Regions from separate parts of the Fictibacillus sp. WQ 8-8 genome, predicted to be linked through region 3. Evidence: riboswitches for the same ligand, from Rfam matches in the RefSeq annotation. Region 3 holds a riboswitch; each other region holds the start of a gene.
The links. A riboswitch is a leader RNA that binds a small molecule or an ion and turns the genes downstream of it on or off. The one in region 3 is predicted to bind S-adenosylmethionine.
Positions count from the first base shown of each region.

Region 1: another riboswitch for S-adenosylmethionine. It lies ahead of M1K46_RS18920 (ABC transporter ATP-binding protein); the one in region 3 lies ahead of mtnK (S-methyl-5-thioribose kinase).
Region 2: another riboswitch for S-adenosylmethionine. It lies ahead of M1K46_RS18865 (DUF2325 domain-containing protein); the one in region 3 lies ahead of mtnK (S-methyl-5-thioribose kinase).
Region 4: another riboswitch for S-adenosylmethionine. It lies ahead of metK (methionine adenosyltransferase); the one in region 3 lies ahead of mtnK (S-methyl-5-thioribose kinase).

Region 1 is NZ_JAMXKG010000009.1:97,986-101,647, forward strand. Features, by position in the region: gene M1K46_RS18910 (aliphatic sulfonate ABC transporter substrate-binding protein) at 1-492, opposite strand, end outside; gene M1K46_RS18915 (ABC transporter permease) at 527-1,378, opposite strand; gene M1K46_RS18920 (ABC transporter ATP-binding protein) at 1,400-2,167, opposite strand; SAM riboswitch class I at 2,465-2,572, opposite strand; gene M1K46_RS18925 (VanW family protein) at 2,748-3,614, shown strand.
Region 2 is NZ_JAMXKG010000009.1:87,229-90,890, reverse strand. Features, by position in the region: gene M1K46_RS18875 (ABC transporter ATP-binding protein) at 1-405, shown strand, start outside; gene M1K46_RS18870 (ABC transporter ATP-binding protein) at 402-1,367, shown strand; SAM riboswitch class I at 1,427-1,531, shown strand; gene M1K46_RS18865 (DUF2325 domain-containing protein) at 1,760-2,086, shown strand; gene M1K46_RS18860 (hypothetical protein) at 2,116-2,286, opposite strand; gene M1K46_RS18855 (S66 peptidase family protein) at 2,490-3,416, shown strand; gene M1K46_RS18850 (DNA-3-methyladenine glycosylase family protein) at 3,428-3,662, opposite strand, start outside.
Region 3 is NZ_JAMXKG010000003.1:390,487-394,148, forward strand. Features, by position in the region: gene M1K46_RS07345 (bifunctional diguanylate cyclase/phosphodiesterase) at 1-464, shown strand, start outside; gene mtnA (S-methyl-5-thioribose-1-phosphate isomerase) at 488-1,537, opposite strand; gene mtnK (S-methyl-5-thioribose kinase) at 1,543-2,754, opposite strand; SAM riboswitch class I at 2,836-2,989, opposite strand; gene M1K46_RS07360 (carbon-nitrogen family hydrolase) at 3,082-3,662, opposite strand, start outside.
Region 4 is NZ_JAMXKG010000005.1:313,206-316,867, reverse strand. Features, by position in the region: gene pckA (phosphoenolpyruvate carboxykinase (ATP)) at 1-973, opposite strand, end outside; SAM riboswitch class I at 1,257-1,389, shown strand; gene metK (methionine adenosyltransferase) at 1,570-2,769, shown strand; gene M1K46_RS13470 (hypothetical protein) at 3,137-3,304, opposite strand; gene M1K46_RS13465 (phosphatase PAP2 family protein) at 3,322-3,662, opposite strand, start outside.

The DNA.
Region 1 (3,662 bases), on a different contig from region 3:
TGCTTGATCAAGCGCCATATAAAGAAAGTTATAGGCACTGCTTCCTTTAGCCACCGCAATTTTCTTTCCTTTTAAATCTTTTAACTCTTTAATCTTGCTTCCTTTTGGTATGATGATTGAATTTCCCTTTTTTCCATTCGTCGTTACCGCGATCGCTTTAAAATCAACGTTGCCCGACTGTCCGGCAATAAGAGGAGTTCCTCCGGTTGCACCGAAATCCAGCCTTCCAGATGCCAATGCCTCAAAGTGAGGAGGGCCGCTTTCAAATTCACTCCATTTTACTTTTACGCCTTCTTTCTCAAACGCTTTTTCAAAATATTTCTTCTCACGTGCATACGGCAGAACACCGGTACTTCCCTGAACTCCGATGTTGACCGTAACATTCCCTTTCTGCTCCGCGGTGGTGGTTTTCTCACTGCAGCCGGAAAGCATATTAAGCAATAAAATCAGTGTTAATACACCCGCAGCTATTTTTCTCTTCGTTAATTTCATCCGTTTTCTCCTCTCCTGTTATGTAAGATTTTGATCAGCCGATATAGCTGTCACGCCATTTCAGAAGCCGCTTTTCAAAATATCGGACCAGTGAATCTGATGCTTTGCCGAAAACCGCAAAAATGATAATGCCTACAAAAACGATGGACGTTTGAGAAAATTGCCTCGCATCCATGATAAGATATCCGATGCCTTCACTCGATCCCATCAGTTCAGCTGCGACCAAAGCCAGCCACGCCGCACCTAATGACAGCCGTAAACCGAGCAGAATATTTGGTAGTGCAGCAGGGAGAATGAGTTTTGTGATCTGTTTCCATTTGCTGAATTCAAGCACCTTCGCTACATCAAACAGTTTAGAGTCCACACCGCGTATCCCTAGGAACGCATTCACATAAAGCGGAAAGAACGCAGATTTTGAGATCAGCAATATTTTTGACAGCTCGCCAAAGCCAAACCAGAGAATGAATAAAGGAATTACAGCTAACGATGGAATAGTCCGCAGCATCTGAAACGTAGGATCAAGCGATTGCTCTGTTTTGCTCGAGAAACCAACTGCCAGCCCGGCCAGAAGTCCAAGTCCCCCGCCAATTAAAAATCCTGTAAGTGCCCGGAACAAGCTGATTTTAAAATGGGTGAATAATTCCCCGGTACGGATTAAGTCCTTAAATGCGATAAGGATTTCACTCGGCCTTGGCAGCAAGGTGGCAGAAATAAGTCCGTAAGCACCTGACAGTTCCCAAATAATGATGATAAAAACGGGAAATGCCAATCCTCGTGCCCAATGGGATAGAAATGGGTTTTTCCTCTGTTTTTTTGATGCTGTTTCCTTGATGCTTTGTTTTCGTTCTACAGTCGTTCTCGTTAATACCCCAGTCTGATTGCTCATTTTTTCATCTCCTTTATATCGTTATCGGACGGTTGCTGCTCGCTCGCTTTCCTCCACTTTTTCAAATTCACTCAATACCCGCTGTCGTATTTCCTGGAAAGCAAGATCTGTTTTTCTCCGTGGATGAGGCAGTTCAATCGGTATGACCTCCCTGACTGTGCCTGGCCGGGGATTCATGATCACTACAGTGCTGGCGAGATAAATGGCCTCATCGATGTCGTGAGTCACAAATATCATCGTCGTCCGATTCTTCTGCCAGATATTGAGCAGTACCTTTTGCATATGTGACCGGGTAAAGGCATCCAACGCTCCAAATGGTTCATCTAAGAGAAGAATCTTAGGATTTCTAAGCAGGGCTCTTGCGATGGATACCCGCTGTGCCATTCCTCCCGACAGCTCTTTTGGATAGGCATTTTCAAAGTCCTCCAACCGTACCAGCTTAATCAGCTCGCGAACTTTTTCTTGTGTAGCACTTTCTTTCACAGGCAAGTTGGCCGCGATATTTTTTTCCACGGTCAGCCAGGGAAACAGCCTGGGTTCTTGAAAAATAAACCCTTTATCAATGCTCGGCCCGGATACTTTTTGGTTATCCAGCAATACAGAGCCCTCATGCCTTGTATCCAATCCAGCAATTATTTTTAATAATGTGCTTTTTCCGCAGCCGCTCGGGCCGATCACTGTAATAAATTCTCCTTGATTCACATCGAGATCTATTTGCTCAAGTGCTTTTGTCACGCCTTTTCCTGTTTCAAAACTCCGATTGAGTTTACTAATTTGCAGTAAAGTCATATCATATCTCCCTTCTTCCCTGCGTTTTTGCAAAAAGAAAACAACCGGAACCCTCCTTTTTAAGGAAAGCCTCCGGTTGTCCGGTCGACGAAACGTTTTGAACATTTGCAGCGAATAAAATTCCCCCTTTCAAACGGAAACAGTTTATGAAAAAAAGAAAACCAAAAGGCCATGTCTGCTAATGTTGAGACACGGCCTTTGGTTTACCAATCAGCTGCACGATATTTTTTTACTCAATAAAAAACTTCCTCTTACATCTCATGGACGTGTAAGAAGAAGTTAAATAGCGTTCTACTTCTCTTATCGTCCAAGCTGATGCTTGTTGGATTTGGCACAGTTCTCTCGTTAAAGAGTCCGCTGCCGAGGTTTCGCAGGGCCAATTCCCTCCACCTCTCAGAATAAGAAAAAATTTATGGAGTTTTTAATTCATATAATCCTCATCGGATTAATAGTTATTAAAACAGGTATGCAATGGAAAGTCAATAACTTTTTTGAAAAATCTAAATTTTATTTACGTGAATGCTTACTACATAAATCCAGCCGTCCTTCCTCATACTATCTTTTGGGAGGTTGTTTTGTTATGTTACTTTCATTGTTAACCGGTATGCTGCTGGCCGTACAGCCTGTCTATACGCCTGAGAGTATATCATTGATTCAGCAAGGCCAAACCATCGCAATTATTGATCGAAAAGACTTTATGGTCCCGCTGCCAGGTACGCCTATCATAGACGGTGAAAAATTCGAGTCGTTTGCTGCAAAATTGGAAGGTCAGGTTTACCGTCCGCCCCTTAATGCAAGAATTAATGATTTAGGAGGAATTACTCCTGGAGAAAATGGTTCCATGCTCTACAAAAAAGCGTTTAAAGAGCAATTCTATGCCAGCTTTTTCAGCAAGGGGCCTCATAAACTTGAAGTCCCTCTATTAACCGTCCACCCCAGGGTTGACAGTGAGCTGCTTGGAAATATCAGGACCAATCACCTTGCTCAGTATGTCACTTATTTTAACCGTTCTCATTCATCCAGGACCCATAATATTTCACTTGCCGCAAAAGCGATTGATAATCAAGTCGTGTTTCCTGGAGAGACCTTTTCCTTTAACGGGGTCGTAGGCAGACGGACTACGGACAAAGGGTACATGCGTGCACCTGTTATTGTTCGTGGAGAGCTTTCAGAGGGAGTTGGCGGAGGAATCTGCCAGGTCTCCTCTACTCTTTTTAATGCCGTGGACCGGGCTGGACTTCATATTGTGCAGCGTTTTTCACACAGCCGAAGTGTACCTTATGTTCCAAAAGGCAGGGATGCAACCGTAAGCTGGTACGGGCCTGATTTCCGTTTTCAGAACCGTTATAACCAGCCGATCCTGATCCGGGCCAAAACCTATGGAGGGAGCATGATGGTGATGATTTCATCTTCTGATGTCATACATGTTCCTTCGAAAAAACATTGATTCTTCCGCTCGGATAAGAAATGTGTCAACATTGTTAACCATTGAGCA
Region 2 (3,662 bases), on a different contig from region 3:
CAGATCCTGGATATTTTACGGGATATTAAAGAGCAGTTTAAAACATCCATTCTGCTGATTACCCATGACCTTGGAGTTGTTGCCGAGATGGCAGATTATATTGTCGTTATGTACGCAGGCAAGATTGTGGAGCAGGGTCCTGTCCTGGAAATGTTTACGAATCCACAGCATCCTTACACGAAGGGTCTTCTGAAAGCCAAACCGGTGATTGGAGAGCGAAAAGAGGAGCTTTACACGATAGCCGGCCAAGTTCCAAACCTTGCTGAACTGACTGAATCGTGTTATTTTGCTGACCGGTGCGAGCATTGCATGGACATTTGCCGGACAAAGCATCCAGAGCTGGAAAAAACCTCTGAGAACCATAGTGTCAGCTGCTACCTTTATGAAAGAGAGGCCGTACGATGAGTGAAGCATTATTAGAAGTGGAAAATTTAAAAAAATACTACTCAAGCTCTAACGGCCTATTTGGGAAAAAGGGTGAATCGGTCAAGGCGGTCGATGGTGTCTCGTTTACGATTGAAAAAGGAGACGTATTTGGCCTCGTCGGAGAGTCCGGCAGCGGGAAATCCACGATTGGAAAGACCATTCTAAGGCTGCATGAGAAGACCGAAGGGGAAGTTCGTTTTAAAGGGAAAGATGTTTTCTCACTAACGAAAAAGGAACTACGGGGTTTGCGTGTGCAGACCCAACTCGTCTTTCAGGACCCGTTCAGCTCATTAAACCCCAGGATCCGGGTGGGAGATGCCATTGGGGAAGCCATGGTTCAGCACGGTCTTGCTACCAGTAAGGATGTTAGAGCAAAGGTGCTTCAAGTAATGGAAACATGCGGTCTTTCACCCTTTCATGTGGATCGTTATCCTCATGAGTTCTCTGGCGGCCAGCGGCAAAGAATCGTCATTGCCAGGGCGATGGCACTCAATCCCGAGTTTCTTGTCATGGATGAACCGGTCGCTGCTCTGGACGTTTCCATTCAGGCACAGATTATTAATCTTTTCAGTGATCTGAGGAAGAAGAAAGGCCTTTCGTATTTGTTTATTTCACATGATTTGAGTGTCGTTGAGCATCTTTGTACAAAGATTGCGATCATGTACCTTGGCAATATTGTGGAGATGGCAACGAAAGAAGAGCTGTTTGATAATCCGCTGCATCCCTATACGAAAGCGCTCTTGTCTGCTGTCCCAATACCCGATCCACGGATCAAGAGGGAGAGAATTATTTTAAAAGGAGATATTCCAAGTCCTGTTAACCCGCCGTCAGGCTGCAAGTTTCGTACACGGTGTCCGCTGGCAACAGAGCTTTGTGCGGAAAAAACCCCCGAATTCAGGGATATGGGGAACGGACATTTTACGGCCTGTCATTATGCTTAAAAACTGTTGACTTACCAGGCTTATTCCATTATATTATTTTTAATAATTTAAAATTTTCTAACTTATTAAGAGAGGTGGAGGGATTTGGCCCTTTGAAGTCTCGGCAGCGGTCCCGGAGAGGGAACTGTGCCAATTCCAACAAGCTTTGGCTTGGACAATAAGAAGGGTAATTTGGTTATGTCTAACCTCTTCTTATTACGTGATCGTAGTAGGAAGAGGTTTTTATTACGGTATAAAACAGAGTAAATCCATAGGGATATTTATATATTCTTTTTTGCTGCTGATTGGAAAACCAAAGGCAACTCTCTTTTTGGGATGTATGCCTTTGTTTTTTTTATTCAGCTCGAGCAAAAAGAAATAGTTGAAATAAGAGAGAGAAGGGAGATGCTGGTATGTCGTCGTTATTAATTGTTGGTGGAGATCATCTTGGGAAAATTACGAAGAAACTGGAGCATCAAGGGATAAGGGAGATCATTCATGTGAGCGGAAGAAAAGCTAGAATGTCTCAAAAGGAGATTCCAAGTCATGTGAACTTGGTTCTGGTCCTGACCGATTTTATAAACCATGAGTTTTCAGCAGCGATTAAGAAAAAGGCGAACAAACAGAGTGTTCCCATCTATTTTTCCAAGAGGTCCTGGTGCTCGATCTATGCTGTACTTGAAAAATCGGGGCTTTTAAGCAATCGCACAAAACGGAAGAAGATAGCCGTTAATGGGTAATAAGAAAACCTGCCTCATAGGGCAGGTTTTCATTCCGTTGAATCAATTTTTACAACTTCAAGCTGAAAGGGAACGCACTCTTCCAGCCTTTCTTTAATCTGTTCGGCTTCCTCTCTGGACAATGGAGTATTTGAGTCTCTTAACGTTTCCATGCTGAAAGTAAACCGCCCGCTGGATTCAATAACCTTGTATTCTTTCATGGAAATTCCCCTTTCTCCCTTTCATTTGAGATTGCAAAAATGGCACGATGGTATATCTATATACTTCTACATACCCGGTTCGTTCCCTTTTTAGTATTTTGATTGGAGGAATTGAAAAAATATAGTTATAGGAAAATCATCACTCTAATATACATAATCGATGGAATCTCGATGGGAAACCGTGCTGATGGAGGGATGAAGGTATGGCTGTTAAACCACCGATACTACAGAGAGGGGACACCATCGGGATCGTGACACTAGGAAGCCCTCTGGAGGCCCAAATAATTAATGAAGGATTAACCACGCTGCGAAATTTTGGATTCAATATTGTCCTCGGGAAAAATGTTTACACGAATACTGGTTTTTTGGCCGGAACGGATGAACAGCGGGCAGCTGATTTAATGGCGATGTTTACGAATAAAAAGGTGAAAATGATTTTGCCGACAAGAGGGGGAGTAGGAGTAGAGGGAATTCTGCCGTATCTGGATTTTGATGTCATCCGGCAGAATCCAAAAATCGTATCAGGATACAGCGATATTACGATCCTGCTGAATGTACTGTATCAATATACCGATTTAATCACCTTTCAGAGCCTTCTCCTGCTGGACTTTAATCCAAATACACCGGCTTATAACTACCAACAGTTTTTCCAGGCAACTTCAACTGTTCAGTCACCCCGGCAAATTGTTAATCCGCCGGGTATTCCTCAAATTAGCAGAGTACAAGGAAATATAACGGGAGAAGTTGTTGGCGGCAATTTGACCTCGCTTGTGGATTCACTTGGAACTCCGTTTGAGATTGATACAGCAGGAAAAATTTTAGTGATAGAGGAGACCCATGAACCGATTAACCAGGTTTACCGGTATCTCAATCATTTAAAAATTGCGGGTAAATTTGATGATTGTGCAGGCATTGTGATGGGTGAATGCACAGCGTGTGAACCGGCGTACGGTGTAACGTATGATCAGCTCATAACTACGTTTGTCGTACCACTTGGGAAGCCGCTCATGACAAATGTTACAACAGCACATGGGTATTATAAGGCAGCCATCCCAATCGGTGCACAGGCGAACCTCGATACCGTTAAAAACCGTTTTTCGATTTTAGAGCCGAGTGTGAGCAATATGTAATATAAAAGAGATTATCCAGCTGCCAGCTCCATCCATAAATAAAAGGTGACATAGGCTCTCCAGCCTGTCCAATTTTGAGACCACTCGATGATTTCTGGAAGGCTTGGCTTGGAGTGGGAACCAAGCACCTTTTTTAACGCGTTATGCAAACCAACGTCTGCAGCAGGAAATGCATCAGGATGGCGCAGGCACCTCATGATGACATAGTTTGCTGACCAGCTCCCGATTCCGCGGATCGAAGTCAAT
Region 3 (3,662 bases):
AAGTGAAAGAAGCGCTTCAGCGATCTAAAATTGACCCAAGGTTCCTTCATTTGGAGCTGACAGAAAGCATGATGGTGGAAAATGTACAATATGGCATTAACATCATGAAAGAACTGAAGGAGCTCGGCATTAAAATATCCATCGATGATTTTGGCACGGGATATAGTTCATTGAGCTACTTAAAAGATTTTCCGATCGATATTCTTAAGATTGATCAATCATTCATCCGCAACCTTACGAAATCTGATCACAGTTCCACAGATGCAGCCATCGTCAGAGCGATCATCACGATGTGCAAAGGGCTTTCCGTAACAGCTCTTGCTGAAGGGGTGGAAACAAAACAGCAGCTTCTTGTTCTGAAGGATTATGGCTGTGATCATGTACAGGGGTTTTTCATCGGGAAACCGGTCTGTGCGGCAGAAATCGAAGAATTGTTTCATACGTACCATACAAAAAGCTCGTGACCCAAAAGGGCCGCGAGCTTTTTTTAGCTATTAAAAAAGTTTGCAAGCTGTTTTTTATAATTTCCTGACGCAATTCCCCTCTCGGTAATGATGGCGGTAATGTACTCATGGGGAGTGACATCAAAAGCCGGATTGAATACCTTCACGCCTTCTGGTGCGATGGGTTCTCCCTGAAAGTGGGTCACTTCTTCTGCCGGTCTTTCCTCAATGGGAATATCATCTCCTGTTGATGTGTTCAAATCGATCGTTGATAGAGGAGAGGCTACATAAAAGGGAATGCCGAGTGCTTTTGCCTGCAAGGCTAGTCCGAACGTCCCGATTTTATTTGCGGTATCTCCGTTGGCAGCGACTCTGTCACAGCCGACGATGACCGCAGCGATGTTTTTTGTTTTAAGTGTATGGGCAGCCATGTTATCCGTAATCAATGTTACATTAATTCCTGCCTGCTGCAGCTCCCAGGCTGTTAAACGCGCCCCTTGAAATACCGGTCTTGTTTCATTAGCGTACACCGAGAGGTCCCAGCCTTTTTCTTTTGCTAAATACATGGGAGCCAGAGCTGTACCATACCGGGAAGTTGCAATTCCGCCAGCGTTGCAGTGCGTCATCAAACAATCCCCGTTTTTCAGCAAGGTCAATGCGTATTCCCCGATTTTACGGCAAGTTTCTTCATCTTCCCGCTGAATGAGAAGAGCCTCTTGCTCGATCAGCTGAACCGCTTCCTCAGTATCTCGGGCTTGTTCGGCAGAGCCTGTGACCCGGTCGAGGGCCCAGAACAAATTAACCGCAGTGGGCCGGGATCCGGCAAGGTAAGCTTTTTGCTGCAACAGCTTTGACTTGAACTCGTCATACGGCATGGATATGTTGGCCTTTGCCCATAACACGATTCCAAAAGCTGCGGCGATTCCAATGGCAGGTGCGCCTCGCACTTGCAATTTTTTTATGCAATCCCACACTTGTTCAATTGTCGTAACATTAATGTAGACGGTATGGCGGGGAAGCTGCTGCTGATCAAGCAGCAGAAGATGATCCCCTTTATATCTCAGTGATGAAATCCAGGTTTCTGTCGTACTCATAATCATTAAACACTCCTGATGTATGTGATAAATTCATCGATATTTTTTATGCTCTCAGCGTTCTTTACCCAATCGCTTCCAAGCTTCAGCACACGTTTTTTTAACTCGATTTGGCCATTGAAGTCTTCAATGGAATCAAGATCTTCGACATGGGCAAGCCCAATCGTGCGGCGGATCACTTCACAACCGGCAAAACCAATCATATCTGTAAAAATGCTATTTAAAATCTCTTCCTCAAATCCAGGAAGTTTGGTTGCAGACTCTACACCCTCTGTTTTCCACAGTTCTCTGTAACGGGCAGTGAAGGTTTCCCAAGTGTCTTTGATCACGCTGAGCAAATAGCTCTGATATTCTTCGCGCCTAAGAGAGTCAGAGATATGAAAGGACTGTGAGGCATGATTCAATGCAATATTGGCAAAAAAGTGGGCGATATCAAAGCCTTGAGGCCCATAATAAGCAAACTCGGAATCTATTAATTTTGTAGAAGTTTCGGTAACGAAAATACTTCCGGTATGGAGGTCACCATGCAACAGAGCCTCTGCACGCGTCAAAAATTTATATTTTAGAGAGGCAGCTCTCTGTTTGAGGAGAGTATCACTCCATAGTTCGGAAACGGCCTCCTTCAGCTCGGAAGGAAAATCGTTGGTGTCGATGTCATAAAACGGGTCAGTAAATACAAGGTCTTCGGTAATCTTGCAAAGTTCAGGGTTTGTAAACGTCTGGACAAGCTCTTTCTTCTCGAAAGGATGCAAGTAAAAATCACTCGTATAGAACAGGCTTTTGGCAATAAATGTGCCGATGTGCTGTGCAAGATGAGGATATTTGACCCCTTCGATCAGACCTTTCCGCAGAATCACGTGAGAAGATAAGTCTTCCATTACAGTGAGAGCGAGATCCTGGTCTGTATAAAAAACTTCTGGAACATGCTCAGGAGCAAATTCTGCTGATTTTATTAAAGAGCTGCTTTCAATCCTTGCCCTGTCCAGTGTAAGCGGCCAGCTTTCTCCCACGACTTTGGCATAGGGAAGTGCCTGCTTTACGATAATGGATTTACCTGTATCTTCTTCGATTAGCCGAAAAACAAGGTTAAGATTACCGTCACCAATCTCATTGACTTTAATGTTTTGATAATCAGATAACAGTTCGAGTTTTTGTGCCAGCTCCACCACGGTTTGTTCATTCAGTCGTTCGTAAGATTGTTTGAGGGTTGTTGCCATCTATACTACCTCCGGAATATTTTGTATGTAAAAAGGCCTCTTTTCTGTAAGAAAAGAGGCCTGGATGTATAGTTTCCACGCCTCTTATCTTGCAAAACAAAGTTTTGCTGGAATTAGCACCGTGCCATACTGGATCTCCAGGCTTCTAGTAATAGACGCCCCATTTCACAATGGTATTACGGTCGGTTGCTGGGTTTCATCGGGCCAAATTCCCTCCACCTGCTCTTGATAAGAGACAACAAATATAAAATTGTTAGAAAAAACAGAATGCAATAATAATTTACAATGGCAATCATACAATCTTATCCATTGTCTGTCAAATCTTTTTTAATAAAATTCTGGACGTCTGTCTTCAAACACAGGGATTCTGTTTCTTACTTCTTCAACAAGATCAGTGTCGACCTCAGCAAACAAAATGGTCTCTTCTTCTCCGTCTGTCTCTGCAATAATTTCTCCCCAGGGATCAATGACCAACGTGTGACCTGCGAACGTGTTGTTCTTATCACTGCCGACCCGGTTGCATGCCACAACGTAGCATTGGTTCTCAATGGCTCTTGTTATTAGCAGGTTCCGCCAGTGGCTCAGCCGCTGCGCCGGCCACTCGGCAGGAACAAACAGGATAGAGGCGCCTTCAAGAATATGGGCGCGAATCCATTCAGGGAAACGGATATCATAGCAGATGACACCGGCAGCAGGAACGTTTTCCAGCATGAAATTTCCTTTGCGGGAGCCCGGAGCAATATATTTTTCTTCCTGCATTAGCCGGATCAGATGGAGTTTACTGTATTCGCCGGTCTGCTCACCTTTTCGGTTAAAGGCATACATGGTGTTATAGATTCCTTCATCCGTTTTCTTAGCGATGGAACCTGCAACAATGTTCACTTGGTATTTGCTGGCAAGGCCGCTCA
Region 4 (3,662 bases), on a different contig from region 3:
GAATTGGATAGGCAGCCCTAGTATTTTCAGTCAACGTACCGTCACTATAATCACCTACGCGAGTTTCATGGTCAAGAACGACATTTTCGAGAACGCTTCCAAAACGGATCGCATTCCAGATCTGCGGTTCTTTTTCTTCAGAGAGGTTGATGCATTTTGCATAGCAGCCGCCTTCAATGTTAAAAACACCAGTATTAGCCCAGCCATGTTCGTCGTCACCGATCAATGAACGATGCGGATCAGCAGAGAGCGTAGTTTTCCCGGTACCGGATAATCCGAAGAACAGAGCTACATCGCCTTCCTGCCCGACATTTGCGGAGCAATGCATAGAAAGGATCCCTTTTTCAGGAAGAATGTAGTTCATTACTGAGAAGATGGACTTTTTAATTTCTCCTGCATATTCAGTTCCTCCGATCAATACGATACGCTTCTCAAATGATATAATAATGAAGGTTTCAGAATTGGTCCCGTCTACAGCAGGATCTGCTTGAAATCCTGGTGCAGATACCACGGTGAATCCCGCTTCGATTCCTTTTAGTTCTTCAGCTGTCGGACGGATGAACATTTGGTGGGCAAACAGGTTATGCCAAGCGAATTCATTAATCACCTGAATAGGCAGCCTGTACGCGTGGTCGGCACCAGCGAATCCTTTGAATACAAACAATTCCTCTTTTTGTCCTAAGTAATGAAGTACTTTTTTATAGAGCTGCTCAAATTTCTCTTCGTTAAAGGGCTTATTGATTTTGCCCCAGTTTATTTTATCTTGTGTGCTAGCTTCATCCACGATGAATTTGTCTTCGGGAGAACGTCCAGTATATTTTCCAGTAGTGGCCCTGAGAGCACCGGTTGAAGATAAAATGCCTTCATTTCGGAGCAGCGCCTTTTCAACAAGCATAGGTACAGGTAGATTTTCATGAGTAGCAGCGCTGGATAGAATGTCATCTAAAGTCGTCGTTAAATCAACCGTATTCATGTTCGCAAAACCATCCTTTTAAGAAATATATTTATCATTAATATCGTAAGTAAATTCGAAATTAGTATAACACATTGAAACAAATAATGTATACTATTTTATTTAGCAAATTGTAAATTGGTTCATAAATCAGGCTCTTTGTTTTTAAAAGCATAATCTTTCATTTATAATAGGTACTTAATTCCGTTTGAAGGATCGCCCAGACTCCCGCTGGAGAGGGAGAGTATAGCTTTTCAAGTTGACAGGTTTGTCGAACTGCGCTATTATATTTCGGGAACGGCTACTCTTATTCCGAGTAGGTGGAGGGACAGGCCCTATGAAACCCAGCAACCGACACTTCATCATCACATATGCATCTTGTGCAGTGAAGTGAAAAGGTGCTAACCTGCAAGGTGAAAAAACCTTGAAAATAAGAGGTGAAGGCGTAGACATAAGACCTTTTCCCTCGTGTATTTTAGGTCCAGGGAAAGGCTTTTTTTATGTCTTAAAACAGTTTGAACCTGAATATTTTACAAAACAAAGTATCCATATAGGAATGAGTACCGTATCTTATAAAAAAATTGCTCTATGCTTTCAATAGAGAAGGAGGATCTCAATTGTCTAAAAGTCGTCGTCTTTTTACATCTGAATCAGTTACGGAAGGGCATCCGGATAAAATTTGTGACCAAATTTCCGATGCGATCCTGGATGAAATCCTTGCAAACGACCCGAACGCACGTGTCGCTTGTGAAACATCCGTAACGACAGGCCTTGTGCTTGTTGCTGGTGAAATCACCACATCTACTTATGTTGATATTCCAAAAGTCGTTCGCGAAACGATCAAAGAAATCGGCTATGACCGTGCAAAATACGGTTTCGATTCTGAAACATGCGCAGTTCTTACATCCATTGATGAGCAGTCTGCGGATATCGCGATGGGTGTTGACCAAGCGCTTGAAGCTCGTGAAGGCTCAATGACTGATGAAGAAATCGAAGCGATCGGTGCTGGTGACCAAGGTCTTATGTTTGGTTATGCCAACAATGAAACACCTGAACTTATGCCGCTTCCGATCTCTTTGGCACACCGCCTGTCCCGCCGATTGGCTGAAGTGCGTAAAACCGAAGAAGTTCCTTACCTTCGTCCGGATGGTAAAACTCAAGTAACGGTGGAATATGATGAGGATGACAAACCGGTTCGTATCGATACGATTGTTATCTCCACTCAGCACCATCCAGAAATTACAATTGAGCAAATTCAAGCCGACATTAAAGAACAAGTCATCAAGCCTGTTGTTCCTGCAGAATTGATCGACGAAAACACAAAATACTTCATTAATCCGACTGGCCGTTTCGTTATCGGCGGACCACAAGGTGATGCTGGATTAACTGGCCGTAAGATCATTGTTGATACGTATGGCGGATATGCTCGCCACGGTGGTGGAGCATTCTCCGGTAAAGATGCAACTAAAGTTGACCGTTCTGCAGCGTACGCCGCTCGTTACGTAGCGAAAAACATCGTTGCTTCCGGACTTGCTGACAAAGTAGAAGTTCAGCTTGCATATGCAATCGGTGTAGCACAGCCTGTATCGATCGCTGTCAACACATTCGAAACAGGAAAAGTTTCTGAAGAAGTATTGGTTGATCTTGTGCGCCAAAACTTCGACCTTCGTCCTGCGGGAATCATTAAAATGCTTGACCTTCGCCGTCCAATCTACAAACAGACAGCGGCATACGGACACTTTGGCCGTACAGACGTTGAGCTTCCTTGGGAAAAAACAGATAAAGCAGAAGCACTTAAAGATCAAGCAAACGCATAATACATTGAAAAAACCGGCCTTTGGGCCGGTTTTTCTTTTGAAATAAAGTTATTTTGATCAAAATAGGCAATGATTGACCAGTTTTACTAGTAAAGAGACTACTTATTGAGTGAAATGATGGTGAGCCGACCCTTGATATGGAAATAACGAGGGTTTTGCAAGTAACAAAGTGAATTTCTTTATGTAAGTAGAGTTTTGAGAAGAACTTATTATCGATAAATCTTTTTTATTATCGATAAACAGAATATATTATCGAAAAACTAAATTTATTATTGAAATCGACTAGTTTATTATCGATTTGTTATTTTACGAATCGATTTAAGTGTTTATTTTTGAAAAGGTGCCAGGCACCGCTTTTTGACATATGTCAAAAGCCGGTGCCTGGCACCTTTACAATTAAATCCGGAGGTTTATGCTCAAAGGTTTTCATGAATACAGGAAGCTTGAAGATTGCTGCTGGAGCGATTCTTGGATTGAGATTCGGACTGATTTCTTGCACAATCATCAAACGGTTTTCCTGTGGTGCTTTTTTCATGTAACCCCTCCTAAATTTTATAAAAAGTAAGGAACGAGATAAACGTTGAGTAAAAACACGGAAAAGATTCCTGAGCTGATCCCGAGGATCATACCGGCGAGCACGTCGGTTGGGTAATGAAGGCCTAGATACATACGCGAGATGCCAACAGACAACCCGAGCGGAAGCAGTAAGGTAAGCAATCCTGGATGGATGAAAGCGAGCGGGATGATGACCGAAAAGATCGCGGTCGTATGTCCTGAAGGGAAAGAATGGTCTTTCAGCGGATTACTGAAGGTCTTGGTACCCGCGATCATCAGATAAGGGCGTTTCCGTGGATAGCATTTCTTTGAGATTGCAACAGGAATATGGCTGAGAA